2 regions of the Microbulbifer hydrolyticus genome follow, and region 1 is predicted to be linked to the other one. Evidence: predicted binding sites of a transcription regulator. Region 1 holds the regulator's gene; the other holds the start of a gene.
What was found. Region 1 encodes LexA, which represses DNA repair genes until DNA is damaged. Its sites were predicted from a motif close to ACTGTNTNTANANACAGT; they were not measured.

Region 1 (6,691 bases):
ATGGCGGCAGTAATGATTATTGAGGCTCTGATCAGCTTGCCGATGGCACGCACCGTGGTGGCATCCATCGGCTTGCCCATATAGCGGGGATCCGCCAGGTTGCGCTCCACTGCTTTTGCAAAGCGCAGCGCAAACCAGGTGATCAGTACAATAAAACCGATCTCACGAACGGTCACCGCATAGGAAAAGACCTCAGCGCCAGTCGCTTTCCCCGCACGGGAGGCTGCCAGGGAAAGGCCCACCAGCCATACCAAAATGGACCCCGGGGGGTTGATCGATCCACAGAGCGCATCGTCCCACGGGTTGACGGTGCGCTCCGCCCTCGCCTGCAGGCGCGCCACAAAGAGCGCGAGCATCCAGGCCGCAAAAGCGGTTGCCAGTACGATCAAAAAGACTTCGGCAATCCAGAAACGGTCTTCCCCCACCAGGGAGCGCAAAAACGCTTTAGCCTGCTCCACAAATCACTCCATATGCTGCTTTAGGTTTATTCGGTATCTGCGAGTCTGCCGCAAGCGGCTCTTTCACCAAGGCCGCCCATTGTGCGTATTTACATCCAGGATTCCAGCCAACGCCTTGTCTCCAGCCAACGGGGCGTGGTCTCTAACGCTGCCCAGCTATCGATCGCGGGCCGCCCCCGCATACGCTCCAGTCGTTTGCTTGAGTGTGGGTCCGGGACGTAACCTTCAAGTGCCTTCAGGACTTCCAGTGCGCCCTGGCGGTTATTACATACAACGCCCATATCACAACCGGCCTGCATGGCCGCGCGGATACGTGCCGCATAGCCGCCCGCGGCACCGGCGCCCTCCATGGTGAGGTCATCACTGAATATCACCCCATCAAACCCCAGGCGCTTGCGCAGGATTTCCTGCAGCCAGAAGCGGGAAAAACCGACCGGGTTTTCATCTACCTTCGCGAATCGTATATGGGCTGGCATGACCGCCTCCAGCTCTCCTGCGGCGATGCATTCTTCAAACGGCTTGCCGTCTGACGCGAGCACATCTTCCAGTTCGCGTTGGTCTACTGGCAATTCTTCGTGACTGTCTTCCAGCACCTGCCCATGCCCGGGAAAATGCTTGCCAGTGGTGGCCATTCCGGCCTCGTGCATACCCGCCATAAACGGCCGCGCTTTCGCCGCAAGCTTCAGCGGATCACAGGCAAAACTGCGATCACCAACGATACGACAGAAATCATCGTCCGCATCCAGTACCGGGGCGAAACTGAAGTCCACACCCACCGCCAGAAGCTCAGCGGCCAACAGCCACCCGACATCTTTGAGCTGCTGCGAATCGGCCCGGGCGCTCAGCGCCTGCATGGAGGGGATACGGGTGAAGGAATCCTTGAAGCGCTGCACACGCCCCCCTTCCTGATCCACGGCAAGCAGAATTTCGGGCCGTACGGCACGGATTTCTGAGACCAGCGCTTCGAGTTGCGGGCGATCGCGGAAGTTACGCGCGAAGAAAATGAGCCCGCCTACCTGCGGGTGGCGCAGTAGCTCGCGGTCTTCCTCGGTGAGCTCGGTGCTCTCCACATCAATCATTACCGGACCAATCTGCACAGACATGGTTCCTGCTCCCGCTATCAGTGAATGGTGTTCAACAGGGAATAACATCTAAATGGGAGGCTCGACGTCGCACCCAGCCATCCCCGAGTTTATGGGTCCTTTGACTCTGGAGCCGTCAGCATCGCCGCGGCCGCTGGCGCCAGCCGGGCCAGGGTCTCTTCCAGGCTACTCTCGGCACCGAAATCTTCCCTCAGGATAGCTTCGATCGCATCAAAGCTCGACAGGGAAAAGATGGTGGCACCCAGCATGAAATACAGGCGCCAATAGAAAGTGACAGGATCCACCTGGGGCAGCGCATTGGCGAGCTCACCGGCAAAGCGCCGGTAACTGGCACCGTAGCGAGAGACAATAAACCGTCGCAAGTGGCCTTGTGACTGGGTATAAGCCAGTCCCAACAGCCCCATGAAACGCTTTGGGTCCCGGCCTTCTTTTGCCAGGCCGGCCAGCGCTACGCGATACAGGCTCTGCAACAGGTCATCCACCTGCAATTGCTCCCCGGGAGACTCTGCGAGCTGGGCCTGGCGACGACTCAGCTCCTGATCCAGACTCTCCGTAAAAGGCGTTAGAAAGCGCTCGAATACTGCCTGTATCAGCTCCTTTTTCGAACCGAAATGGTAGTTCACTGCCGCCAGGTTGACGCCTGCTGTACTGGTAATGGTTCGCAGAGAAGTCTCGGTAAACCCCCGCTCGGCAAAAAGCACCTCGGCGGCATCCAGTATACGGTTGACGGTATCCAGCTGACTCATACCCTGCTCACAGTAATTCAAACCAACAATTAAAACGTTTGTTTAAGTGCTGAGACTAGCATAGTCGCCCCCTCTCGCAATAGCTGGAACATTCCCCTCGCTTCGCGCGCAAGACGCCTTCTGACAATCCGATCACCTTCACAGCAACAACACCAAAAGCGAATCCGCGCGACTTTCGCGACCTGTCAGTTACCAAGCCACCGCATCGCACACTAGATTGAAAACAAGGGCTCGTACGCGCGCCATAATTCATTAACCCGGGAGGGCTGCATCATGGCAAGAATTGCTCCTGAGATTGGCAGCTGGTTTGAAAACTTTGACAGCGGAGACCTGTTTGAGGTGGTCGCAGTAGACCACCCCGGCCGCACCATCGAGATTCAGTATCTCGACGGGACACTGGGTGAGATCGACTTCCAGAGCTGGCCGCGGATGCCGGTCATTGGCGCCGCGGAACCGGAAGATGCGAACGCCGGTTACGGCACACTGGCAGAAGAAATGCAGGACGCTGAAGATGGGGGTTATCGGAGCCCCATTTTGTCCCCGGCGCAAAGCGCGATCGACAGGCTTGAAGGAGAGTCTTTTCCCGGCACCGACGAAGGTTTTTAACGGGAACCAATGAAACGCTCATACCGAACGTGAGCGGCAATCTAGCGGATACCGGATCAGGCGTCGCCATTTCGAATGTGTTCGATAATGATCTCCGCCGCCTCTTCTACGGTATCCACCAGGGTGAACAGGTCGAGATCGCCCGCATCGATACAGCCTCGCTCAAGCACGGTGTTTACCATCCAGTCTACCAGCCCCGCCCAGTAACGCTTGCCCACCAGTACAATCGGAAAGTGTCGTACTTTCTGGGTCTGTACCAGAGTCAAGGCTTCAAACAGTTCGTCCATGGTGCCGTATCCGCCGGGCATGGCAATGAACCCGACGGCGTGTTTGACGAACATGAATTTGCGTACAAAAAAGTAACGGAAGTTCAGATTGATATCCAGGTAGGCGTTGGGCACTTGCTCGAACGGCAGCTCTATATTCAGCCCGATCGATGCGCCACACTGGGTAAACGCACCGCGATTGCTCGCTTCCATAATTCCCGGCCCGCCGCCGGTCATGACTGGCACACCCTCGCTCGCCAAGAGCTCGCCGAGGCGCACCGCTTGCTGGTACTCAGCAGCTTCTTCGGGAAATCTCGCACTTCCGAAAACGGTAACCGCACCCTTCAGGGTAATCAGGCGCTCTATTCCATCTACGAGCTCAGATTGAATACGCAGCACGCGCCACGCTTCCGGCATTTTTGCATCCAGCATATGCCTTCTCCTTATCGCTATTCGCGGCTTGTTCTGACCGCCACTCTTTCGCCGCAGACATAAAATTCCACAAGTCTCCCCAAGTCTAGCAGTAATCGGCTCGTGCCCCTTAAGATTGCGCACCCGCCAAATCTGTATATAATCACAGCACCTGTATAAAAACACAGACTCAGGGAATACGGGTATACGGGAACACTGACATAACAGGAACGAGCCCATGACAAACCTTACTGCGCGCCAGGCCCAGGTACTCGAGTTGATCAAAACTTACCTGGACGACACCGGATACCCGCCCACCCGAGCGGAAATTGCAAAGCAGCTCGGCTTCCGCTCACCCAACGCGGCGGAAGAACATTTGAAAGCGCTGGCGCGCAAAGGTGCGATCGAAATGGTCGCCGGTGCGTCACGCGGCATCCGGATACCGGACTACCAGAGCGGGCTTCCGATCGTCGGTCGCGTGGCCGCCGGCAACCCGATACTGGCGGAAGAAAACATCGAGGAATACTGTGAGATCCCCGCTGAGTTTTTTCACCCACCCGCCGACTACCTGCTTCGGGTTCACGGTATGAGCATGAAAGATGCCGGCATACTCGATGGCGACCTGCTCGCGGTTCAACGCACCGATAACATCCGCAACGGGCAGATCGTGGTGGCACGCATTGAAGATGAAGTGACGGTCAAGCGCTTCAAACGCCGGGGCAATCAGGCGACCATACAGCTGATGCCGGAGAATGAAGAGTTTGACGTGATTGAAGTGGATATGCGCGACAGAAGCTTCGCAATCGAGGGCCTCGCGGTTGGCGTGATCCGCCAGAACCCGGTGTAAACAAAAACGGGCAGTCGATCGTCAGATGGCTATTGCGATTGCTTAAGACATAAAAAAACAGGGCTCAGGGCCCTGTTTTTTTATGCATCCAATATGGAGATCTGCCGGCCGCTTGCGACTCAGCAGGTGCCGGGGTTTAGTGGATCGTGTGCTCGGTAATATCCACTTCTTCCTCCTCAAAGGGTTCCGGCTCCAGGTCGTTGATCTCCTGTACCGCCTCAATGCCCGCTTCCAGCATGGCGCGCGCTATGGTCACCTTGTGCTCACGCAGGAACTCGAGACTCTCGGCAGAAAAATGGATACGCACCAACGGATCGTCCTTGTGACCTGCGCGTCGCAACGCCACATCACCATTGGACAACTCGATGATTTCGTAGGTCTCAGAAGACATTCATTTCTCCACAAACTTCCCAGGAACCGCGTGCCAGGCACCGCACAATTTGGGGCAGTGTAACACAGGGAGAAGTGATTAATCAGCGGACACGGCCCCTGACCATGGACGCCATAGGGCCCCAGAGTTCGCACCGGCCGAAGCGGCCAACCTTCACCACTCCTCACCATGCGCACGCTGACGCTGCACCAGCTCATTGAGAGCGCGAAGCCACTTTTCCAGCGCTTCATGGCCAAGCGGTTCTGGCGCGCGCCGATCGAGCTGCTGTAGAGGGATGAGGCTTTGCCCCCCCGCCGCGTCGACCGCGGAAGCGGCGGGCTGCTGAGCGGTACCCGTGGCCGGTTGCCACAGGGCCTGCCAGGCTGCCGCCATCGACTGAAACCAACTATCCGGGTTTTCGGCGAGGCTCACCAGCTCGTTCACCTCAGCACTGAATTTGCCTCTGGCGGAGACCAGCTGCGCCAGCGCGTGTGCGGTTTCCGGCTCGCCGCCCGGACCAAACCCCAACTGCAGCTGTTGCCCCTGCTCCGCGAGAAACGCCTTATAGGCACGCCACAGCTGGAGCAGCGCTGCTTCGTGCTGGGCGCTCTCGTACAGGGCCTGCTGACTGCCTGCCCCCTCTGGCGAGGCCAGAGAGTGCAGAATCAGCTGGGCTTTTCGCAGCGCCGACGCCACTGCGCAGGTATATGGATTGCTCACCGGTCTACCTACTTGGCGGGCGCTTTTTTAGAGGGCGCCTTTTTCGCGGCGGCCTTCTTTTTCGCCGGTGCTTTTTTCTTCGCAGCAGCTTTTTTCTTGACTGCCGGTTTCTTCTTCGCCGGCTCTTCTACCTGCCACTTGCCGTCGCGATAGAACGCTTTCCAACCGGTTGCCTTGCCCTCTTCCTCAGACTGCACGTACTGTTCCTGGGTCTTGCGGCTGAAGCGCACCACGGTGTCGCGGCCTTCATTGTCTTCCACAGGCGCCGAGAACAGGAAGCTGTACTTCGGATCAATCTCGTCTTTGTGCGGCAACAGTTCCTTGATCAACGGCGCACGGGTCTCCCGGTTTTTCGGGAACTGGCTCGCTGCGAGGAACAGTCCTGAGGCGCCATCGCGAAGAATGTAGGTATCTTCCACCTTCTCGCACGGAAGCTCGGGCATCGGAACCGGGTCCATTTTCGGCGGTGCCGGCTGGCCACTTTTCAACAGTTTGCGGGTATTTTTACAGGTCTCGCTGGTGCAACCGAAATACTTGCCGAAACGGCCCGATTTCAACTGCATGTCCGCACCGCATTTGTCGCACTCGATCACCGGGCCGTCATAACCCTTGATCTTGAATGTGCCCTTCTCCACCTCAAACCCGGGGCAATCCGGGTTATTACCGCAAATATGCAATTTGCGATGCTCGTCCACCAGGTAGCTGTCCATGGCGGTACCGCATTTGCCGCAACGGCGTTTTTCGCGCAGCTGCCGGGTTTCCGCATCCTCGTCCTTGTCCGCGTCAACCGCTTCCTCACCGGACACCAGGTTCATGGTGTTGGTGCAACGCTCTTTGGGCGGCAGTGCATAGCCGGAACAGCCAAGGAAAACCCCGGTAGAACCGGTGCGAATCTGCATATGGCGACCGCACTGGCTGCACTCGATATCGGTATCGGTCGGTGCGTTGCGGCGCATGCCGTGTTCCTTGTCCTGCGCGGCTTCGAGGCGCGCGCTGAAGTCGGAATAGAAATCGTTGAGCAGGTCTTTCCAGCCGCGATTGCCTTCGGCAACGGAATCCAGGGATTCCTCCAGGCTGGCGGTAAAACCATAATCCATCAGGTCGGTGAAGCTCTCGCTCAGGCGATCGGTGACGATGTCGCCCATTTTTTCCGCGTAGAAACGG
Region 2 (6,691 bases), 810 kb from region 1:
AACGGCGCGCTTCTTAACGTGACCTTCGATCAGATCGGTCAGCTCGTCCAGAACAGACTGAACCTGCTTGCGGGACAGCTCGGTGTTCTCGGCGATCTGGTTCAGGATCTGGGTTTTGGTGTACTTATCTTTGATCGCAGTTACTTTCTTGGCCTTGGGGGCGGCCTTGGCTGCTGCTTTCTTGGCTGGTGCCTTCTTGGCTGCAGTCTTCTTGGCGGGTGCTTTCTTAGCTGCGGCTTTCTTCTTTGCGGCCATAGTTAGCTTCCTTCTATATAGGTGTTATAGGTGTTTTTTCCAGTGAAAGTGTTTGTACATCAGGGCGTACCCAGGTACTGAGCTGAAGTATATCCAGTTTTTATCGGTGCGCACGGGGTAAAATCGGAAAAAAAGTGCTTTTTTTTAGGGTTTTGGTCGAATATTGGCCCTAAAACGACCGGCGCCGCACCACCTGCGAGCATCGTGTACCCTTCCGGAACAGCCTTCTTCTGCCGGCGCAGGTGCTCATGTATAATCTGCGCCCCTTTATATTCAGTGAGATCCGGGTACTAGCGATGCCTATCTATGAATACCAGTGCAAGGCCTGTGGCCACCAGTTGGAAGCCCTGCAGCGTATGAGCGATGCTCCGCTGACAGACTGCCCCGCCTGCAACAAAGCGGAACTGAGCAAACAGATCAGCGCCGTCGGCTTCCGCCTCAAGGGCGGCGGCTGGTACGAAACCGACTTCAAGACCGGCAACAAGAAGAACCTTGCCGGTGATAACGCCAAGCCCGCCGGTAGCGGTGGTGGCACAGAATCCAAAGCCAGCTGAGAAATCTGGGCAGGTTGCAACAGGCTGCATTCAGAACAGCAAGCAGAATTGAAACTCTACTAAGGGAATAAGACTCCATGCGCACCGACTACTGTGGCGCCCTGCGATCCGCCGATATTGACCGCGAAGTAACCCTGTGTGGCTGGGTAGACCGCCGCCGCGATCACGGTGGAGTCATCTTCATCGACCTGCGCGACCGCGACGGTATCGCGCAGGTGGTATTCGACCCGGACGCCGCAGAGCATTTCGAACTGGCCGACCGCGTGCGCAGCGAGTACGTCCTGAAAGTCACCGGCCGCGTGCGCGCCCGCGCCCCGGAAGCGGTGAACCCGAACATGGACACCGGTGAGATCGAGGTCTACGGCCTGCAACTGGAGATTCTCAATAGCGCCGAGACTCCGCCGTTCCAGCTCGATGAGCACACTGCCGTGGGCGAAGACGTGCGTCTGAAGTACCGCTACCTGGACCTGCGCCGCAATGAAATGCAGCGCAACCTGCGCTTCCGCTCGCAGATTACCAATGCCATTCGCAACTACCTGGACGGCGAAGGCTTCCTGGACATCGAGACCCCGATCCTGACCCGTGCCACCCCCGAAGGTGCCCGTGATTACCTGGTGCCGAGCCGTACCCATGGTGGCAAATTCTTTGCGTTGCCGCAGTCACCGCAGCTGTTCAAGCAGTTGCTGATGGTGTCCGGTTTCGACCGTTACTACCAGATCGCCAAGTGTTTTCGCGATGAAGACCTGCGCGCAGACCGCCAGCCCGAGTTCACCCAGATCGATATCGAGACCGCTTTCCTCGATGAAAACGCCATCATGTCCATCACTGAAGGCATGATTCGCAAGCTGTTCAAAGAGCTGAAAGGTGTGGAGCTGGGTGAATTCCCGCGCATGCCGTTCAGTGAAGCAATGGAGAAATTCGGTTCCGACAAGCCGGACCTGCGTATTCCGCTGGAGCTCGTCGACATCAAGGACCTGATGACCGAAGTGGATTTCAAGGTGTTTTCCGGCCCGGCCAATGACCCGAAAGGCCGCGTTACCGCGCTGAAAGTACCCGGCGGCAACGACAAGCTGACCCGCAAGCAGATCGACGATTACACCAAATACGTCTCCATCTACGGCGCCAGGGGCCTGGCTTACATCAAGGTCAACGACAAGTCCGACCTGGACAATGGCCTGCAGTCGCCCATCGTCAAGTTCCTGCCGAACGATGTGCGCGCTGCCATCCTCGACCGGGTACAGGCGGAGAACGGCGACCTGATTTTCTTTGGCTCCGACAAGGCGAAAGTGGTATCCGAAGCGCTGGGCGCACTGCGCTGCAAGCTGGGTGAGGACTTGAACCTGTACGTTGCCGAGTGGGCGCCGCTGTGGGTGGTGGACTTCCCGATGTTCGAAGAGAACGACGACGGTAGCATCACCGCGCTGCATCATCCGTTCACGGCGCCGTCCTGCTCGGTGGAAGAGCTGGAAAAGAGCCCGCTGGATGCCCTGTCCCGCGCCTACGATATGGTGCTTAACGGCACCGAGCTAGGCGGCGGCTCTATCCGTATCCACAATCAGGACATGCAGCAGGTCGTATTCCGCGCATTGGGTATCAGCGCCGAAGAGCAGCGTGAGAAGTTCGGCTTCCTGCTGGATGCCCTCAAGTACGGTGCGCCGCCCCACGGTGGCCTGGCCTTCGGCCTCGACCGCCTGGTAATGCTGATGACCGACAGCGATTCCATCCGCGACGTCATCGCTTTTCCGAAGACCCAGAGCGCGGCCTGTGTCATGACCGACGCACCGGGTGCGGTTGACGCAAAGCAGTTGCGCGAGCTGAGCATCCGCCTGCGCGCGAAAGAAGAGCAGGTGGGCTAACGTTTTCCCGGGGTATTCTGCCAGTGGCGGAACCCCGGAAAGCAGCATCCAGGCCCCGGCCGGCGCCGGGGGTAGTGAGCAGTACAATTGAGCAGCACAATAGAGCCACAAACGGAGAATACCGGAGAGAGATTAGATGGCGGGACATAGTAAATGGGCCAACATCAAACACCGCAAAGCGGCGCAGGACGCCAAGCGGGGTAAGGTTTTCACCAAGATCATTCGCGAGCTGACGGTTGCCGCCAAGGCCGGGGCCAACCCGGAAGACAACCCCACCCTGCGGGCCACTATCGACAAGGCCCTGGGTGCGAACATGAAGCGCGACACCATCGACAAGGCGGTCGCCCGAGGTGCCGGCAACGCTGACGGAGACAACTATGAGGCGGTAACCTACGAGGGTTACGGCGTTGGTGGTGTGGCGGTGCTGGTGGAGTGCCTGACGGACAATCGCAACCGCACTGTGGCTGAAGTGCGCCACGCGTTTACCAAGCGCGGCGGCAACCTGGGTACCGACGGCTCTGTGGCCTACCTGTTCTCCCGCAAGGGGCAGATGTACTACGAGCCCGGAGTGGATGAAGACGCGCTGATGGAAGCCGCGCTGGAGTCCGGTGCCGAGGATATCGAGACCAACGACGACGGCAGCATCGAAGTCACCACCGAGTTTACCGATTACATGTCGGTCAAGGACGCGCTGACCGAGGCTGGTTTCAAGCCGGACAACGCCGAGATTGCCATGATCCCGTCCACCACGATTCCGCTGGATAAGGATGGTGCAGAAAAGGTGCTGGCACTGGTGGATATGCTGGAAGACCTCGACGACGTACAGAACGTATACACCAACGCGGACATTGCCGAAGAGCTGATGGCCGAGTTGGGCTGACAGCCCCTGATGCTTCCCCCATGCCCCGCTTGCCGGGGCATTTTTGTATCTGGTGATCGCAGACCCTTCACCCGGCCTTGACGGCCCGCCGCGGCCTTGGGACACTTCCCGCAACAATTGTATAAATGTACAGGGGGCTGCCTGCCGTGACCCGAATTCTGGGAATAGATCCCGGCTCGCGCAAGACCGGTTACGGCCTGATCGATATCGAGCGCTCCCACGCCCGTTATGTGGCCAGCGGCGTGATCAGGCTCCCCGATGGCCCCTTGCCGGAGCGCCTGAAACTGATCTTTGACGCCGTGAGCCAGATCGCCCAGCAGTACCAGCCGCAGCAGATGGCCATCGAGAACGTGTTTATGGCCAAGAGCGCCGGTTCCGCTCTGAAGCTCGGTCAGGCGCGGGGGGCGGCGATTGTCGCGGCCACCCATGCGGATCTGCCGGTGTCGGAATACGAAGCGCGCAAGGTCAAACAGGCGGTGGTTGGTAATGGCGCGGCCGACAAATTGCAGGTACAGCATATGGTCAAAACCCTGCTGAAACTGCCGGCTTCTCCGCAGGAGGATGCCGCCGATGCCCTGGCGGTGGCTCTGTGCCATATGCATACGATGCAGACACTGATCCAGTCTTCCGGGGGTGCCCGGGCGCGTTTCCGCCGTGGGCGATTGAGTATTGGGTAGCCGGGGTCCGCGCCGCCGCCAAATTTGAAAAGAACATATCACAGGGCTTCAAAAACGAAGCCCTGAAAGTGAATCAGGAATAACAATGATCGGAAGACTCACCGGCACCCTCGCCGCAATTCAGCCTCCTCAATTGCTGGTGGATGTCCATGGTGTGGGCTACGAGGTGCTGGCCCCCATGACCACTATCTTTGAGTTGCCCCAGCTCGGCGGCAGCGTTCAGCTCCACACACATCTGGCGGTGTCTGAAACCTCGCAGCAGTTGTTTGGTTTTATCCGTGATTCCGATCGGCAGCTGTTCCGGACCCTGATCAAGGTCAATGGCGTTGGCCCCAAAATGGCGCTGGCCATTCTCTCCGGCCTTGACGGTGCCGCACTGGCCCGCTGTGTGGCCGATGACAATGTCGGCGTGCTGGTGAAGGTGCCAGGCGTCGGCAAGAAAACTGCCGAGCGACTGATCATTGAATTGCGTGGCAAGCTAACCCCGCAGACAGGTGATCTCGGCGATATCCCGCTGATGGCCGCCAACGCCGAGCCCAAATTTGATCATGCCGGAGAGGCGGAAAGCGCGCTTGCCGCGCTGGGCTACAAGCCTACCGACGCCTCCAAAATGGTCGCGCGTGCGGCCAAAGAGCAACCGGAGGCCGACAGCGCCACCCTGATCCGCCTTGCCCTGAAAAGCATGGCGCCAGCCTGACTTGACCGAGATACACCGTGATTGAAGCTGACCGCCTGATTGCCCCAGAACCCATCGGCCCCACCGGGCAGGAAGAGCAGTACGACCGCGCCGTGCGCCCCAAAACCCTGTCCGACTATGTCGGCCAGCCGGTGGTGCGCGAGCAGATGGAAATTTTCATCCAGGCCGCCAAGCTGCGCAAAGAGGCGCTGGACCATACTCTCGTGTTCGGCCCGCCCGGCCTCGGCAAAACCACCCTCGCCAACATTATCGCGGCAGAAATGGGGGTGGCGATCAAGACGACTTCGGGCCCGGTGCTGGAGAAAGCCGGCGATCTCGCCGCCATCATGACCAATCTCGAGCCCGGTGATGTGCTGTTTATCGACGAGATCCACCGTCTGAGCCCCCATGTGGAAGAGGTGCTGTACCCGGCGATGGAGGACTACCAGCTCGACATCATGATCGGTGAGGGGCCGGCGGCCCGTTCCATCAAGCTCGACCTGCCACCGTTCACGCTGGTTGGTGCCACCACCAGGGCGGGCCTGCTCACCTCGCCACTGCGAGACCGTTTCGGCATTGTGCAGCGCCTGGAGTTCTACAATGTTGCCGATCTCACCAGTATTGTCGCCCGCTCCGCGGGATTGATGGGTGTGGCGATGGACGAGGGTGGCGCCCATGAAGTGGCGCGCCGCGCCCGCGGCACCCCGCGTATTGCCAACCGCCTGTTGCGCCGGGTGCGTGATTTTGCGGAAGTGAAGGGCAACGGCCATGTGTGTGCGGAAACCGCCGACGCCGCACTGAACATGCTGAATGTGGATGCCAGCGGGTTTGACCAGCTCGACCGCCGTGTGCTGCTGACCATGATCGAGAAGTTTGATGGTGGCCCGGTGGGTGTCGACAGCCTTGCGGCGGCCGTTAGCGAGGAGCGCGACACCATTGAGGATGTGCTGGAACCCTACCTGATCCAGCAGGGCTACCTGGCGCGTACCCCGCGCGGTCGGGTGGTGACCGCGCTGGCCTATGAACACTTCGGTATTCCCAAGCCCGACCGCACCTGACGAAGCGTTCGCGATCCTGTAGCATGTTTCGTCATCGCCGGTCAGTGGCCTTGAGGTCGCGCCGGCGGACCCCAAACCGCTATTTACTACAAAAACGCGTTCGCGGTCGGCAATTTAAGGACGGTGTGTGTCAGAACCTTTCTCTATTCCCATTCGCGTCTATATCGAGGATACGGACGCTGGCGGAATCGTCTATTACGTCAATTATTTAAAGTATATGGAGCGGGCGCGCACAGAATTGGTCCGCGCGCTCGGCTATGATAAGCCCGCCATGCCGCAGCAGGGGCTATTGCTGGTGGTGCATTCAGCGGAGGTTCAGTACCGCCGGTCTGCAATACTGGACGATCAGTTGCGTGCTTCTGCCAGTATTGGCAAGCTCGGCCGTGCTGCGATCACTTTCGAGCAGAAAATCTGGCGCGGCGATGAAATTATTTGTGAGGGCGTGGTCAAAGTGGCCTGCGTGGATGACGCCAGCCGCAAACCCTGCGCGTTACCTGAAACCATCTATCAAGCATTGAAGGCAGCGAGTCAATAACATGAATGCCGGTGAACAACTTTCTCTGTGGGGCCTGGTTTCCAGCGCCAGTCTGTTGGTGCAGTTGGTGATGCTGATGCTCCTGCTGGCCTCGGTGATTTCCTGGGTAATGATCATCCAGCGCGGTACTTACCTGTCGCGGGCGCGCAAGTCGCTGATCAATTTCGAGCGCCGGTTCTGGTCCGGGTCCGACCTCAACC

Region 2: the regulator LexA is predicted to act here: its motif matches at 3,662-3,679, upstream of ruvC (crossover junction endodeoxyribonuclease RuvC).

Annotation. Positions count from the first base shown of each region.
Region 1 covers NZ_CP047491.1:1,936,548-1,943,238, reverse strand. The annotation lists gene GTQ55_RS08195 (mechanosensitive ion channel family protein) at 1-458, opposite strand, end outside; gene nagZ (beta-N-acetylhexosaminidase) at 548-1,561, opposite strand; gene GTQ55_RS08185 (TetR/AcrR family transcriptional regulator) at 1,651-2,307, opposite strand; gene GTQ55_RS08180 (DUF6763 family protein) at 2,581-2,913, shown strand; gene GTQ55_RS08175 (LOG family protein) at 2,970-3,611, opposite strand; gene lexA (transcriptional repressor LexA) at 3,829-4,437, shown strand; gene GTQ55_RS08165 (hypothetical protein) at 4,574-4,828, opposite strand; gene GTQ55_RS08160 (DUF6586 family protein) at 4,982-5,527, opposite strand; gene topA (type I DNA topoisomerase) at 5,536-6,691, opposite strand, start outside.
Region 2 covers NZ_CP047491.1:1,129,852-1,136,542, forward strand. The annotation lists gene GTQ55_RS04735 (HU family DNA-binding protein) at 1-255, opposite strand, end outside; gene GTQ55_RS04740 (FmdB family zinc ribbon protein) at 552-809, shown strand; gene aspS (aspartate--tRNA ligase) at 887-2,665, shown strand; gene GTQ55_RS04750 (YebC/PmpR family DNA-binding transcriptional regulator) at 2,802-3,545, shown strand; gene ruvC (crossover junction endodeoxyribonuclease RuvC) at 3,692-4,222, shown strand; gene ruvA (Holliday junction branch migration protein RuvA) at 4,308-4,919, shown strand; gene ruvB (Holliday junction branch migration DNA helicase RuvB) at 4,937-5,956, shown strand; gene ybgC (tol-pal system-associated acyl-CoA thioesterase) at 6,084-6,491, shown strand; gene tolQ (protein TolQ) at 6,493-6,691, shown strand, end outside.